4 regions of the Proteus sp. CA142267 genome follow, and region 1 is predicted to be linked to each of the others. Evidence: predicted binding sites of a transcription regulator. Region 1 holds the regulator's gene; each other region holds the start of a gene.

Region 1 (4,225 bases):
TACTAAAATCATTCAAAAATGGTGAGTGGCTATTTAATTTACCTGCAATAAAAAATGCCTATTCAGACATTATTGGCTGGCAAGAGGTGCCTGCTTGGCATCATCCTGTATTATTTATTCGAGGCGGTTTATCACCTTATATCTTAGATGAATATCGTGAAAATATAGCTCGCCAATTTCCTCTCGCGACCGCTTTTGTTGTTGCAAACACTGGACATTGGGTTCATTCAGAAAAACCAGATACCGTTATTAAGGCAATTCGCCGCTTTTTAGAGAAATCTTAGTTAATAAACTTAACAACTTAAAATATTGCCACTGAAAAAATGATAATTTAGTAGAATGTATAATTATTATACTTAAAAACAGTATCTGTTGATAAAAAGACCAAATCACAATAGGTTAAAGTCAGGAAGCAGTGGCGAGACATCACTATGTGGGGTATTATTGGGCGTTTCGCAATTTAGTCATTGGTATACGCCCTTTCACAGCAAAATTTATGGCAAAAGAACAAACTGATCGCACCACACTGGATTTGTTCGCAGATGAACGCAGACCTGGGCGACCCAAAACAAACCCGCTTTCTCGGGATGAACAGCTTAGAATTAATAAACGTAATCAATTAAGACGTGACAGAGTTAATGGCTTACGTCGAGTTGAGTTAAAATTAAATGAAGATGCTGTAAATGCTCTCAATGAGTTGGCGACAGAAAGAAACGTCAGTCGTAGTGAGCTTATTGAAGAAATATTACTTGAGCAATTGGCGCAAAATCACGCCTTAAAAATGCATCAAAACAAGAATAGCTAGCAGATAAACCACACAAATTCGACAGAATTAGCCTGCTATTTTCGTCAAAATACATTTTTAGTTTTCTACTATGAAAACACAATGCTTATCTTTCACTAGTAATTGTTCAAACACAGACAAATATACTCTAAATATTTTGAAGTGTAGCTAGGTGACAAGTAAATGAGTCACTAGAAACATGCAAGTAGTATGTAACTTGTGAAAATATACGTAGTCAATAACGCTACAATTTGAAATATAACGAATTTAGAATAAAAGAGGTTATCTCACTTTATGGCAATCATAGGAATATTCTTCGGCAGTGATACTGGCAACACTGAAAATATTGCCAAAATGCTTCAAGAAAGACTGGGCGCTGATAATGCCGAAGTTCATGATATTGCAAAATCCAGTCAAGAAGACATCGAAGCGTTCGATATTCTGTTACTGGGTATTCCTACTTGGTATTATGGTGAAGCACAATGTGATTGGGATGATTTTTTCCCAACACTAGAAGATATTGATTTCAATGGTAAGCTTGTTGCGCTCTTTGGTTGTGGTGACCAAGAGGATTACGCAGAATATTTCTGTGATGCAATGGGGACTATCCGCGATATTATTGAGCCTCGTGGTGCTGTTATCGTAGGTCATTGGCCAACAGAAGGTTATCATTTCGAAGCCTCTAAAGGGCTTGCAGATGATAATCATTTTATCGGTCTTGCCATTGATGAAGACCGCCAACCAGAATTAACCGAAGAGCGTGTTGACGCTTGGGTTGCTCAAATCAAAGAAGAAATGAGCCTAGACGAAATTCTGGGATAAAATAAATACTCAATATTGAGAATGATAATTATTCAATGGTGTGCTAAGATAGTGTGATAGGTAGGGGTGTTTATTTTTAAATATCATGCCTATAATCAATGAGGTTATTTATTCACCCGAGCATTAATGAATAAAACCTATTTGTGAGCACAAAAATTAAATTCACCATTAGCAACAGGATTAAATCCGCATGACCGACAATAATAAAGCGTTAAAAAATGCTGGGTTAAAAGTTACACTTCCTCGCTTAAAGATCTTGGAAGTGCTCCAGGATCCTGAGTGCCATCATGTCAGTGCTGAAGATCTCTACAAAAAACTCATCGATATCGGTGAAGAGATTGGTCTGGCAACAGTGTATCGCGTCTTAAACCAATTTGATGATGCTGGTATTGTTACCCGACATAATTTTGAAGGTGGTAAATCAGTATTTGAATTAACTCAACAACACCATCATGACCATTTAATTTGTCTTGATTGTGGTAAAGTTATCGAGTTTACAGACGATGCAATTGAATTACGCCAAAGAAACATCGCTGAACGTCATGGTATCAAGCTTTCCAATCATAGCCTTTATTTATATGGCCACTGCGCTGAAGGCAATTGTAAAGAAGATAGCCACGCACATGATGAGAAATAATTCATTCTGGATAATCTCTCAGTAAAAAAAAGGAACTGTAAACAGTTCCTTTTTTATTGCCTAAAATCCGAGGATAACTCTACTTAGCCACACTGATACTGTGTTTAATATGTTTTAAATGAACCACAATAGTAAATGTAACAATAACCAATAGTGACCAAGAGCCCCATTTGCCTGCATGTACAGCAGACCAAGCACCAATTTGGTTAGGATATTGCCAAACACCAAAAAATGTACCGAAATTCTCAGCAAGCCAAATAAAGAAACCTATCAGAACAAAAGCAAGTAATAAGGGCATTTTTCGCTCTGTATCATAAGGCGTAAAATAAACCACACTACGGGCATAAAGACCTAAAATAAAGGCAGTTAAATACCAGCGATAATCACCAATAAAGTGATGAGAAAAGAAATTAATATAAATCGCAAGTGCAACTAATGTTGCCAGCCAATAAGGCGGATAATTATCTATTCGGACTTTTAAAAAACGCCATGCTTGAATTAAATAACTTCCTACCGCGGAATACATAAATCCTGTAAATAAAGGAACTTCCCATAATTTCGTGTAAGCAAAATCAGGGTATTTCCATGAACCAATTGCCGCTGATGTTTTAAATAATTCCATCACAAAACCAACAATATGGAAAAAGCAGATCGCTTTTAATTCATCCCATGTTTCTAACTTTCCCCGCACCATCCATAATTGAAAAGCGATAGCGAGAATAAGAAGCACATCATAACGGGGTATCCCAAAGACACCTTTACTTGGCGTTGCAAATAAAATAAAAAAGAAAAACCCGGCAAATAAACAAGAACGCGCCTCTTTTACACCAAAAAAAAGAAATTCAACAATAAATCGTTTTATACCTTTAAAGGGCTTCAATGGTGGTTCTAATAAAAAATCGTCCAATCGCTTTAACATGCTTCTTCCTGAAAACTTGCATTATCAAACAGCATTCAATGCAGAATAATAAATAAGGTGAGATCAAATGAATGGCAAGAAATTTGCCATAGAATAAAAAAACCTACAAGGATGAAAAGGACTAAAAAGAAAGGAATGAAAAATAAAGGTATTTACCCCCCACTACGATACCCACTCTGACTGCCTTTACTTAGGGTAAATACCTTACGCAAATTCTGCGAAATAACTGAAGCACTGGAGATAAACATAACCCACTCACATTTATCTCAGGCGACATGACATGACGACTTTACTTCATTACTTTTACTACATACTGCGATTTTAAAACGACTCTTACTACTTTTTACTTCAACTCTTTTACTTCTACTTTTCTACTTCTTACTACTGCTGACAACTTCACTTTATTAACAAGGCTTATTTATAAAGCTCTTTTTAATTACTGCATCCCTACCTTCCTACTACTTATTTTTACTTATCGTAATCGTATTTAGCTTTTTTAGTTTTATTCAGGATAAAGTGCAATTAATACACTTTATCCTTATGCCAATATTAGAAAATAGTGAATGGCATTATCACATTAAACTTAACATCTTTTTCATCTTGGAAAATATTACCAAAACCACCTTCATAACTAGGAATATCAGAGTGGTTATCATAACGGGTATAGTGAAGTTTAAAGAGAGTGCCTTTAGCGCGACCTTCTTGAACTGTATACATAATATCCGCATTCCATGCACTTTCTCTGATACGCTGACCTTGGTCATAAATGGCTTTACCACTTGGCTTAGCATCCCATGCGTAAACATAAGAAGTACCTACCGCCCAGCCTGACAGATCCCAGTTTTTCAGATCATACATCACGCCAGCATAGAGTGCTTTTTCACCATTGGCGTTAAAGTCAGAACGGCCATCCCACCAGACATCAAGACGACCATTAGAGGTTGCCCAGCCCGGGGTCATGCGTTGTAAGAAATAACCTTGATTACCTTCAGCTTTAACCCATGTTCCTTCTACTTTGAAGTCAAATACATTGTAGGTATAACCAAAAGTCAGTGCTTGTAAC
Region 2 (4,225 bases), on a different contig from region 1:
TGATAAATCAGGGCCTTTAACGATAAGAAGGTTTATTCCTGCAGGGAGCATTCTTCTTACACATAAACTGATAGTAGGAGCTGAAAATTCAGTATTATCATGCTCCATGTACCAATCGGTTTCTTGATTCTCAGGCGTAAATAATGTGGCTCCTGATTTTTTTAATTCGTTAATAAATTCTTTTGGATTTTGAAGGTGGTATTTTAGTTCGGCTTCAAATTTACCTTGAAAGTGATTAGACATACGTTTTCCCTAATTTAGTGTTAATGCATTATAGCATTAGCAAAGTATCCTTCTGAGGTAAAAACGAACTTTTGGTGTTATTTCATTATTTTCTATTTAAAAAAATTATTATGGAGAATTATATGGAAATATTTAAATAGAGTAATGGATAGAATGTCTATGAAATAAGGAGAAGGAGGGAGCGTGTTATTAGTAAAGAAAAGAATAAGAGAAAATAAAAGGGGCCATTGCCCCTTTTAATATTACAGAACACCTTCAAACGGGTTCCAGCTTTGATCATTTTTGGTTTCTTTCAAGTAATACGCATAGTTGGCTGTTATAGCCCATAAAACGTTAATTGCGATACCTACAGCATTGATAACACCGTTATTTACAGGTAAAAAGCCAATAATAGTAAAAATAGCAATGTTAATAGCAAATAATGTTAATGCCTTGCGCCATAACCCTAAAATAAGAAAATAAATAAAACCAAAGAAAAATGCCCAGATATTCATTCCGATAAGAATACGCTTACCAAAGGAAAGTGCTTTATAAGCAGCTTTATATTCTGATGTTTTAGGTGAGCCATATTGATCAAAAAATGAAAAACGCTCTTGCCATTTTTCGGAAATTTCTTTATTCATTTTAATTCCTTTTACCTTGTTGATTAAATTTAGTCTTAATGGAAAAGTATCTTTACATAATTTGACATTATGAACAATATAAATTTATTAGTAGAAGATTAATATAGTCGTTTATATAAAGGTATTAAAGAGAATGCACTTTTGTTTTTTTTAATAATTATCTTATTGCTTCAGAATATATTTTTAATTACCACTCTTAAAAATAAGAGTGATAAAATAAAATATTATTTTGAATGGATTTTATGGTGAAAAGAATAAGAAATCTGGCTTATGACGAATACCAGATTTCTTATAAAAGCAGGGGGTGGGTAATTAACGCACGATTAATACAGATGATTCTGCGTAACTGACCACGGAAGATGCGGTAGAACCTAGAAGATAAGTTTTCATCCCAGGATTACGAGAACCAATGACAATCAGTTCTGCTTGAATTTTTTTTGCGGTTTCTAAAATTTTATCACGAGGATTACCTATAGACACATAAAATTGAGTAGTACTATTGGGAATATCAATGTGCGATAAATTTTCTTTTAGCGTGGATAATGCGATTTCAATACGTTGTTTGTCACTAGCTAGTCTATCTTGGCCTGCGAATGCAAATCCGACAAAAGACTCATAACTTGGAATGACTGATAAAAAATGAATATTCAATTTGTCAGCGACAGACAATGCTTTTAGATGAGACACAACCTTGTCCAATAAACCAAGCTCTGTAAAATCAACGGGTACTAACACTGTTTTTGTCATAGTGGCTCCTAATTAACCTTTTATTATGATTAGGGCTTTAATATTAATTTTTTGTGCATACAAATATGAGTTACCTACTAATCTTATCAGTCAAAATGAAAAACTGCACAAAAATTGAAATTATTTTTATTTTTTGAGAGTTATGTGTTTTTTTATATGAAAAAAAGTGAAAAAAACTGCGGTCTGAACCAATAAATGTGTAGCAATATCAAATAGAAATTATAGCAAAAGGGTAGTGATAAAAAGCAATGGAACGGATACTTTATTTTTCTAATAATAATTATTATAGATATCAATTAGCATATATTTTCTGATATATTCTAAATCTTTTTTTGAATATTCTTTAATGGATGAAATATAATTTGTATTTAGCTTTAATACAGGGATTTCGGATACTAAAGAAAAAATTAATAAATATGAAAGTTAAGGTTAAAATTCAAGAGTGAATATTATGTTTTTATATTTCAATGTGTTATATTGTTTTTATGATAATAATTAAATATGTGTTCACTCTTAATGATAATAAGTACTATTTATCATTAAAAAAGAGAGAAGGCATATTACAAATGAGATTGGTTTTTATTTTTATTACAGTTAATTTATTGAAAAAAATAAACAAAAACTATATTTAAATAGCTATATTTTTATTTTTAAGTGTGCATAATATCCATAATGTTAATTTTCATCGCAAAGGACGTAAAATATGTTACATCAAGATATGATCAATAAATTGAATGAACAGCTAAATTTAGAGTTTTATTCAGCAAATCTTTATTTGCAAATGAGTGCTTGGTGCGATGATAAAGGATTTGATGGTGCAGCTAAATTTTTAAAAGCACATTCTCGTGAAGAAATGGAACATATGCACCGTTTATTTGATTACTTAAGTGATACAGGTGCAATGCCTTTACTTGGTGCGATTGAAGCTCCACCAGCTGAGTTCTCATCATTATCTGAATTGTTCGTTAAAACTTATGAACATGAAAAACATATTACATCTGAGATTAATAAATTAGCGCATGTTGCAATGACGACTCAGGATTATTCAACGTTTAATTTCTTACAATGGTATGTTGCAGAACAGCATGAAGAAGAGAAATTATTCAAATCAATCCTAGATAAATTAGCAATGGTTGGTGACAGTGGTAAGGCTTTATTCTTGTTAGATAAAGATCTGAGCACATTATCAACATCTGCACATGTTTAATTAGTAATAAAGCTTTAGATAACTGAAGTTAATAAATGAATTATTGCGCTCTGCTGTAAATGAATAGCAGGGCGTTTTTTTATTCTTCTGCATTAGCTCCATCCTTATTCCTATTTTTTATCTCTTCCTCACTTTCGTTTGCGTGTTTTTTATCCTAAAAATTCTTTTTGATTGTTATTTATACAAGGTATTTATTTTACTTTTAGTTGTATTCGGTTATGTATTGAACTGTTTAGACTGTCAATATGGGTATTATATTTTTTCGAAGTGTAAAAATGGGTGATATTTGAAACAGAAACTGGTCTAAATAACATATATTTTGAGTGCTAGTTCACAACCTTTTATTTCTAATATCAAGAAGCGGAGATCTTGGCGTAAATTTGCTATAAAATATTTTCATAAATAAAAAAATCACCTGTAATTTAAGAGGTTATTATGTCATTAAATACACTTAAGACATCTTGGGGTAAATTATCGGCTATTGCTGTGTTATTCCTTGGTATGTCATACCAACAAGCATTAGCACACGCACACTTAAAATCACAGTTACCTGCGGAAGGTGCAGCTATTGAACAAGCGCAAGCGCCTAAAGTGATTACGCTAGACTTTTCTGAAGGTATTGAATTAGCCTTTAGCAAAATCAAAGTCACTAATAGCGAAGGTAAAGAAATTACTGTAGGAAAATTGAGTTTAGACCCTGTTAACAATACTAAATTGTTATTGCCTTTAGAAAGTGATTTAGCAGAAGGTAACTATTTAGTTAATTGGAACGTTGTTTCTGTTGATGGGCACAAGACAAAAGGTTCTTATCAATTTAGTGTAAAATAATGACACCTGAAGACGTTTATATTTTATGCCGTTTTTTCCATTTCGTGGCAGTCATGTTTATGTTCGGACTGAGCTTTTCGGCTGCCATTCTTGCAAAAGATAAGTTCATCCCTCTTATTCAAGTTCGTTTGCGTCCTGCATTAGCCATTAGTACTGTCACTGTCTTTATTACAACTTATCTATGGATGGCTGTACAATCAGGTATTATGGGCGATGGATGGGAGGATGCTTGGTCATTTGAAGTATGGAAAGCAGTATTAGGTACTTCATTTGGTCAAGTTTGGCAATGGCAATTAGTGTTGGCAACCATTGCATTAGCTGTTTTATTTATACATCAACGCTATGTTCGTAATTTCTCTCTATTAATTGTTGCTTCGATTATGTTGATCTTACATGCATCTATTGGTCATGGTGCAATGTTTACAGGATCAGAAGCGATATTTTATAAGATTAATCAAAGCATTCATCTTATCAGTGCTGCGTATTGGTTTGGTGGTTTATGGCCATTTGTCGCTTGTTTACAGTTTTTGCGGAATAAAGACGAGCTTGCAGACGGGATGATCAAACCTATTATTGG
Region 3 (4,225 bases), on a different contig from region 1:
CAAGCTGTGCTGAGTTGTTCATTACCTCAACATAAGGGAAAGTATGCGCACCGCACTGTGTACCAATTAACATGGAATCACACTGGGTGAAGTTACGAGCATTTTGCGCACCAGGAAGTACTTTTACGAGCCCACGGTAACTGTTTTGACTTTTACCCGCAGAAATACCTTTAGAGATAATGGTTGATTTGGTATTTTTGCCGATATGGATCATCTTAGTCCCCGTATCTGCTTGTTGATTGCCATTGGTTAAAGCAACCGAGAAGAATTCAGCGCTGGAGTTGTCCCCTTTTAAAATCACACTTGGGTATTTCCATGTGATTGCAGAACCTGTTTCTGATTGCGTCCATGACATTTTGGCGTTTTCGCCTTCACAGATAGCGCGTTTAGTCACAAAGTTAAGGATACCGCCTTCACTATCGCCACCAGAGAACCAGTTTTGTACAGTAGAGTATTTTACTTCGGCATCTTTATGGATAATGACTTCAACCACAGCTGCATGAAGCTGATAGCTGTCTCGAACAGGTGCTGAACAACCTTCGATATAACTGACATAACTGCCTTCATCAGCAACCAGAATTGTTCGTTCGAATTGACCCGTTTGAGCCGCATTAATACGGAAATAAGTCGATAACTCCATTGGGCAACGAACCCCCTTGGGAATATAGACAAAGGTACCATCAGATGCGACCGCAGCATTCAGCGCAGCAAAGTAATTATCATGGCTTGAGACAACGGTGCCTAAATATTGGCGCACTAAATCAGGGTATTCTTGAATAGCCTCGCTAAATGAACAGAAAATAATGCCATGTTCAGCAAGCTCTTCACGATATGTTGTTGAAACAGAAACAGAGTCAAAAATGGCATCAACAGCAACAGCTTGCCCTTCTCTTACAGGCACTCCGAGTTGGTTAAAAGCATCTTCAACTTCTTTGGTTAAATAATCCTGTGCAGCTTGTTTATCGCTCGTAACAGCTTCATTTGTGCCACCAGCACAACTGCCGTTAGCACAACATGAACTACAAGATGGTGCTGAGTAATAGCTATAATCTTGATAATTAAGCGATGGATAATCTGCTTTTAGCCAATGTGGCTCTTCCATTTCTAACCAATGGCGATAAGCATCTAAACGAAATTCCAGCATCCACTCTGGTTCGTTTCTTTTTGCCGATATTGCACGTACAACCGCTTCATTTAATCCTTTTTCTAAGGTGTCGGTTGAGATATCGGTATAAAAACCTTCTTTATAGTGGTGATCGCTTAGCCATCCCTGAACTTCATCACCAATTTCAACATTGCTCTGAGACATAATCTGACTTCACTATGTTATACCCCGAAGCTCTCACCACATCCGCAGACGTTTTGAGCTTTAGGATTATTAAATTTAAACATTTGATTAAGTCCTTCACGAACATAATCAACAACCAACCCATCGATAAATGGCATTGCTTTTAATGAAACAAAGAGTTTTGCGCCATTATGTTCATAAACAAGATCATCATCATTTGGGGCAGTAGCGAGTTCAATAACATAACCATACCCTGTACAACCGGAGGGTTTGATACTTAAGGAAAGCCCTTGTTTTTCAGGGTTTTTCTCAACCAAATGGCAGATATGCTTTGCCGCATTATCCGTTAATACAATGCCTTGCCAAGCTGTGTCATTAAGAGAAAAAGTTTCAACGTTGTTTGTCATTTCTGACCTCATTTCGAAAGGAGATTGATATCTTTCCTGACACTAATGGTAATGATAACCCTTATCACTTCAACCATGTCTTTTGAAAGGATATTCCGTAAATGTGTATTTTTTGTTCTATTTTTGCGCTCATTTTGTTAACAATACATGTTAACGCAATGTAATATAACACTTTTATATTTTTTCATTCTAAAAAATAAAACTTTTAATTTTTCTTATATTTCGCACAATACGCACATAAGTTGCAAAATAAATACACTTTATATGTTATCACTGAAATTTAGAGAAAAAAGCATAAAAATGTGCTTTTACATCTCGCTTATTGAGCCTATTCACATTCATTTTTATGCTTTGATGAGGAATAAGATAGCACCACTGATATGATGACCTCTTATTGGTTTGTGTGCTCTTTGATGTTATTTATTAATAGTGATGGTTTGAATATATTTGTTTGTACATTCAAGAATTTGACTGTTTTTTTGTTTGTCCGATTGGCTATTGAAGTTGCTAATCAGTTGCAATTGCCATACTCGATTCGTTTTAAGATCAGTCGCTAAAATACCTTCATAACTCACGTTCTCTTTTGCATATTTCCCTTCAAAAAAGACATGTCGACTTTCCACATTTGGAATAGTTAATGGTTTTATCGATGTAGATATTTCATTCATACCATCTATGATGGCGATATTATCTACAATACCTTGCGCTCCTGCATCTACATCGTAACTCATTGCATCGATCATTTTAAAATAAACCAGACGAACTTCTGTCAAATCACAAATGGGTTCTGATTTATAAACCATCATTTCCGTTGTGACATCCTGAATATTATCTGGTAATGATTTAAAATAATTTTCAGTATCTTCTCTGCTCATGGAAAACGAAGTGGGATAAGCCATATTAAAACCAGAAACAGTTTGTACCGAAATATTACTTATATCATTACTCGTTTCAGAGGTAGAATTATTATCGCACCCACTGATTAATAAACCTGCAATTAATAATACTGTGGTGTTAAATTTAGAAATAGTAAACATTATTGATCGTCTTATCTTTTATTATGAAGATAATGATTATCATTAAAAATAAAATCTAAATAAAGAAGTAATTCTATTTTCTCTCTCTATTTTTATTTTTTGACATTATCTATAAACACAAAAAACGCACAAAGCGAGTATTTCACTCTGTGCGTTTGTCTTTTTTATTCTTTAAGAAATAACAGATGTCGTTAATCTAGAAATACACACTTGACGATCTTCATCATCAAAGATTTCTATTGACCAGACTTGGTGTGAACGTCCTAAATGAATCGGTTTGCATACACCTCTTACCTTGCCTTCTCTCGCTGAACGAATATGATTCGCATTGATTTCTAGCCCGACAATTTTTTGTTCACCTTCAGTACAAAGATAACCCGCAACAGAGCCCAATGTTTCAGCTAAAACAACAGAAGCACCACCATGTAAAAGCCCTAAAGGTTGCTTAGTGCGGTGATCAACTGGCATTGTTCCTTCAAGATAATCATCCCCGAGGCACGTTAATTCAATACCTAAATGGCTCATCATATTGTTTTGGCCAATATGATTAAGATGCTCGATTGTCGTTTCACGTTTCCATATCATGGCATAATCTCCAAAAGTGCCTGTAGTGGGTGTTTTAGCTCAATATTATCAATACGTTTTACTTGACTACGACACGAATATCCTGTGCTTAAGCAACGCATTGTTGGTAATGTTTTTAGTGCATTACCCCATGAGAGTTGGTAAATGCCCAACGAGTTTTCATAATTGTTCAGTTCATGTCCATAAGTACCTGCCATTCCACAACATCCAGTGCTCACAAATTCGAGTTGCTGCCCATAACGTTGGAAAATAGCCTGCCACTGTTTCATACTTTGTGGTAGTGCCGTCACTTCTGTACAATGCCCGAAAAGATACCATTTTTCAGCATCATCGCGAACTGCTATTGGCTCAGATACCAATTTACTTAGCCATTCATGAACAAGTTGAACATTAAAATCCCCACGCTTATCACCCAGTATTTCACGATATTCATCGCGATAACAAAGCACTAATGCAGGATCAACCCCTACCATAGGAATACCTAATTTTGCGACACGATTAAGCATGGTTGAGGTTTTTTGTGCCGTTTTACTAAATTGCTGTAAAAAACCTTTAATATGTTGCGCTTTCCCATTAGGTGAAAATGGTAGTAAAACAGGTTTAAATCCAATTTTTTCAATCAGTTTGATAAAATCGGCAACCACTTTTGCATCGTAATAACTGGTAAAGGGATCTTGTACCACCAGCACATAATGACTTCGTTGCTTTTCAGATAAACGCTCTAAGTCTTCTAGCGTCATATTTAACGCTTTGTGCCCAGCCAATTGCTGTCTTAATGTAGGCGATGACAGCAAAGGTAAATCGACCATTCCTATCGTGTGTTTACTTAATGACTGCACCAACGGTTGCTTCATAAAAAAGTTAAAGAATCCCGGTGCTTTCGCCATAATCGGCGTTGTTAATTCAAC
Region 4 (4,225 bases), on a different contig from region 1:
ATCCCCAAAGAATAGAGAAGGTCATCCAGCCACGACTGGTTTCACGAGCGATAGCACCCATTACTGAAACACAAGGTACATACAGTAAAACAAAGATTAAGTAGCTATAAGCTGCAATGCCTGAGCCAAATTTAGCACCCATGGTTCCCATTGTGCCAGTATCCATTTCACCATCACCTTTGCTAGCTTCAATTGGGTTAGAAAGTGCAGCTAAAGTGAAGGTCTCTTTTAAGCTATCCCATGTTTCACCAAAGGCATCACCAATTTCTCCCCATAGGTCGAATTCTTCAGGATCAAATGGCTCATTAACGATGCTTTCTGCGGTATAGAGGGTATTTAATGTTCCCACAACCACTTCTTTTGCCATCGCACCAGTAACTAAACCAACCGTTGCTTGCCAGTTATCATTGTGAACACCAATAGGTTGTAGTAATGGTGTGATCACTTTACTGACAGACGCTAATGCAGAATCATTGATGTTATCCGCAGGTTTACCAGAGAAGGTAAAGCTATTTAGCGCACCAATAAACATACTCGCAATAATGATGACTTTACCAGCTCGTACAACGAAACCTTTTAGACGTTGCCATGTTTGCATGAGTAACGTTTTTAGGTGAGGAACGTGATAAACAGGCAGTTCCATCACGAAAGGTGACGCTTCACCGCGCATAATGGTGTGTTTTAGCAGTAAGCCTGTGAAGATAGCAACCACAATACCGAGAAGATAAAGTGAGAAAACAACACTCGCACCGTTTTTACCAAAGAAGGCTGCCGCAAATACCGCGAAGATAGCTAAACGAGCACCACAAGACATAAACGGTGCCATTAATACGGTGATCAATCGTTCTCTTGGTGCATCGAGAGTACGCGCACCCATAATAGAAGGTACGTTACAACCAAAACCGACAATCAGTGGTACGAATGATTTGCCCGGTAAACCCAGAGCCTGCATCAATCTATCCATAACAAACGCGGCACGAGCCATATAACCCGAGTCTTCAAGGATAGATAAAAAGAGATACATCATCCCGATTTGTGGCACTAATGGAAGAACCGTATTGATACCACCACCGACACCTTGAGCAAGGAAAATTGTCAGCCATTCAGGGAAGTTAAAAGTTGCGCCAATCCATTGAATACCATGAATAAAGATAGCTTCAGAGCCACCTTCAAAAGCAGGTTGTAATGCACCACCGATGTTAATTGCGAGTACGAACATTAAATACATGACAAATAGGAAGATAGGCACGCCTAACCAACGGTTTAATATCACTTTATCGATATTTTGTGTCAGGATATTGGGCTTAATGGACTCCATATTAATCACAGCATGACAGATGCGCTCAATATTTTGATAACGGGCATCAGCAATGACTAATTCTGGCTCATTATTATGTTCGTCTTGAATTCGTTGACGAATGGCTTTGATATCTTCACTGGTGACTTGAGCGCGTTGATGGGTATAGATATCCCCTTCTAAACACTGTAATGCCATCCAACGACGTTGCTGTAAATTAAACTCATCATGATTAATTTTTTCAGCAAGTGTTTCAACTTCATTCAATAACCATAGTGGATAAGAAGTCAGTAATTCTTGTGGTTTTTTCTTTTCAGCAGGGAAGGTATCAATGGCTTCTTTGAGTTTATCAATACCAGATGCTTTGGTTGAAATCATCGGAATAACAGGGCAACCCAGTTGCTCTGAAAGTGCGTTGATATCAATTTGCATATCTTGGTGTTCTGCAATATCGAGCATGTTTAATGCCACAATACATGGAATGCCAAGCTCAAGTAGTTGCAATGTCAAATAGAGGTTACGCTCAAGATTTGATGCATCAACCACGTTAATCAGCATGTCTGCTTCATTACTTAAAATGAAATGGCAGGCAATTTGCTCATCAAGAGATGTCTGTTCTGAAATTGTCGTTAAAGAGTAAGTCCCGGGTAAATCGACGAGCTCAATTTTATGATTTGCAGTTGTGAAACGACCAACTTTGCGTTCGACCGTTACACCTGCCCAGTTACCCACACGCTGACGAGAGCCTGTTAACTGATTAAAGAGTGTTGTTTTACCGGCATTGGGATTACCGATAAGGCCTATAGTGAGAGGAGTCATAATAGTGATGCCAATAGTTGTCTTGCCTGGTTGAATGAGAAATAACGATTATTTTTCGTTATGAACCACTTCGCTAAGATTAATGAGTGCGAGATCTTTTTTTCTCAAAATTAAGGACACTCGGTGCGTTTCTATTTGAATAGGATCACCCAGTGGTGCGATACGAATAACGTTAAACACAGCGCCAGGTAACATACCTAAAGATAATAGTTTCTGTCTGTATGCAGGGCTAATCTGAGGTGAGTAGCTCAAGATTTTATAACTGTGATTTGGGATCAGAGACATAATCGTCCTTCCACGAATATTGATACAAAAAATAATGATACTGATAATTATTAACACGTATGAGAATTCACACAATAATAGTCAGGGTAATTATAATAAATATTTTTAATGCTAATGAGAATTATAATTATCCTTATTGGGTATAATTTAGCCTAGTCTACGCTTATCTACACTTGATTTAAATCAACCAGAGAAAAGATATTGAGATGAAAATGGGCTGTTTACCGTATCTGTTACTAGACAAAAACAGAATGTGAAGAGTTGAAATGTCAACGTAGCAACAAAATAACAATCAGTTAATGATGTTAACGAGTAATAATATAAAAGTAGATTTCAAGAATATGAAGGACGCGAGCTTAAGTAAAAAGCTCGCGTTGTCATGGTGAAATACCCGCTAATTAGTGAGTTTGCTGGTGGCTAAAAAGTTGGTAAATATTATTAGGGGTATAACTATCATCTTCGTATGAAACGACCCAATCAGTTATTAGTGCGGTGTTGATAGGATAGGTTTCACCTTCTTGCATATCCTCAACATAAAATGGCACGTTGAGTAATTTCGCATAAATGGTATCTCCATCACGAGATTGTGGCACAAACCACATATGCTCTAGCTCTTTTTCTTCCCCTTCACCATAAGGAATGCCGAACTTGATCATAAACTGCCAAGGGTTTTCGGTCTCTTCAGATTTGTCTTTTCCTAATAACTTAGAAAGGAAACCACTCTTTTTCTCAACAGGTGGTTGATTGTAGTTATCAAACATAGAAACGAAGTATTCCCAGCGTCGCTTGGCTTTTTCAGACATCTCGTAGGTTTCTTCATTACTGCGCAGTAGCATCATCGCTTGTTGTTCTTCATAACCTCTAAAGAAGGTTTCTAAAACAGGGTTTTCTTCATTGGTTCTAAATAGCATAGAAGAAGGATGTTGATGATATTCATCACGATCAGCTAAATCACCCAAGAAAATACCATTTGGTGCGCCTTCCGTGTCATAACGCATTTCCTCTAAAGATCTAAGGTTTTCAAGTGGTGTTGATTGATTAACATGGCGAATACCTTCTTCAAAAGGTAATGCGACAAGATACTCCAAGCCTGATGATGTTTGACCACAAAGCATCGGTTCACCAAATTCGATTTGGCGATGATTAATGCTGTTGTTAACAAAGCAGCGGAAGAGATCAGGAATACCATAGTAAGACTCAAGCATACTTGGAATAACTAAATCGACTTCGGTTAAGCCACAGCGCGCTAACCCATGAGTGTGAAACCAGAACATGGTTGGTGGGTCATTTTCTGTGTCATAGACAGCATGAATAACATATAAGCTTTCTACTTCAGGATAGAGATCTGGGGTCTCTAATTGAAAGCGGATCCACTCAGGCGTTAATGCCTTACCTGCTGCTGATTCATCTAATGCCAAGACTATTTCCGGTGCGATGATATTGAGAAAGTTCAGCTGATGGCGATAACTTGCCAAAGGATGCAAGGATTCAGTAAAGAGTGTTTCTAATAATAAATCTTGAGTTGTCGCATTCGCATGTATCAGTAGTTGTGGTGTGAGTTCGTCAGTCGAATACATTGGACGTATTTCGTAATCTTCATCACGAGGGTAAAGACAGACGAAAAAATGTAACTCGTCATCACCATGCTGGCAGCGATAGAAAAAACCGTCATCAATATTTTCACTTAGATAATTTATCTCACCATCAGTGTAATCGGTTTGTTCTTCTAGGCGTTGTTCAATAAGCGCATAGTTTAGTGGCTGTGCAGGGAAAGCCACTATACGAGAGGGCACTTTTTCTCCTTGCCCGGCTGCGATATCTAAG

The links. Region 1 encodes Fur, which represses iron uptake genes when iron is present. Its sites were predicted from a motif close to ATAATAATGAGAACNACTATCAA; they were not measured.
Region 2: the regulator Fur is predicted to act here: its motif matches at 2,180-2,202, upstream of ftnA (non-heme ferritin).
Region 3: the regulator Fur is predicted to act here: its motif matches at 1,741-1,763, upstream of sufA (Fe-S cluster assembly scaffold SufA).
Region 4: the regulator Fur is predicted to act here: its motif matches at 2,510-2,532, upstream of feoA (ferrous iron transporter A).

Annotation. Positions count from the first base shown of each region.
Region 1 covers NZ_QPMG01000002.1:72,212-76,436, reverse strand. Annotated here, with positions in the region: gene ybfF (esterase) at 1-284, shown strand, start outside; gene ybfE (LexA regulated protein) at 497-805, shown strand; gene fldA (flavodoxin FldA) at 1,079-1,606, shown strand; gene fur (ferric iron uptake transcriptional regulator) at 1,797-2,243, shown strand; gene C0T34_RS06095 (DUF817 domain-containing protein) at 2,323-3,162, opposite strand; gene C0T34_RS06090 (OprD family outer membrane porin) at 3,712-4,225, opposite strand, start outside.
Region 2 covers NZ_QPMG01000004.1:171,039-175,263, reverse strand. Annotated here, with positions in the region: gene cyaB (class IV adenylate cyclase) at 1-243, opposite strand, end outside; gene C0T34_RS09485 (DUF2628 domain-containing protein) at 486-866, opposite strand; gene C0T34_RS09480 (universal stress protein) at 1,179-1,613, opposite strand; gene ftnA (non-heme ferritin) at 2,317-2,820, shown strand; gene copC (copper homeostasis periplasmic binding protein CopC) at 3,256-3,648, shown strand; gene copD (copper homeostasis membrane protein CopD) at 3,648-4,225, shown strand, end outside.
Region 3 covers NZ_QPMG01000004.1:103,219-107,443, forward strand. Annotated here, with positions in the region: gene sufB (Fe-S cluster assembly protein SufB) at 1-1,309, opposite strand, end outside; gene sufA (Fe-S cluster assembly scaffold SufA) at 1,327-1,695, opposite strand; gene C0T34_RS09175 (hypothetical protein) at 2,112-2,732, opposite strand; gene menI (1,4-dihydroxy-2-naphthoyl-CoA hydrolase) at 2,904-3,317, opposite strand; gene C0T34_RS09185 (FAD-binding and (Fe-S)-binding domain-containing protein) at 3,314-4,225, opposite strand, start outside.
Region 4 covers NZ_QPMG01000009.1:67,013-71,237, forward strand. Annotated here, with positions in the region: gene feoB (Fe(2+) transporter permease subunit FeoB) at 1-2,116, opposite strand, end outside; gene feoA (ferrous iron transporter A) at 2,165-2,401, opposite strand; gene C0T34_RS14300 (DUF4026 domain-containing protein) at 2,800-4,225, opposite strand, start outside.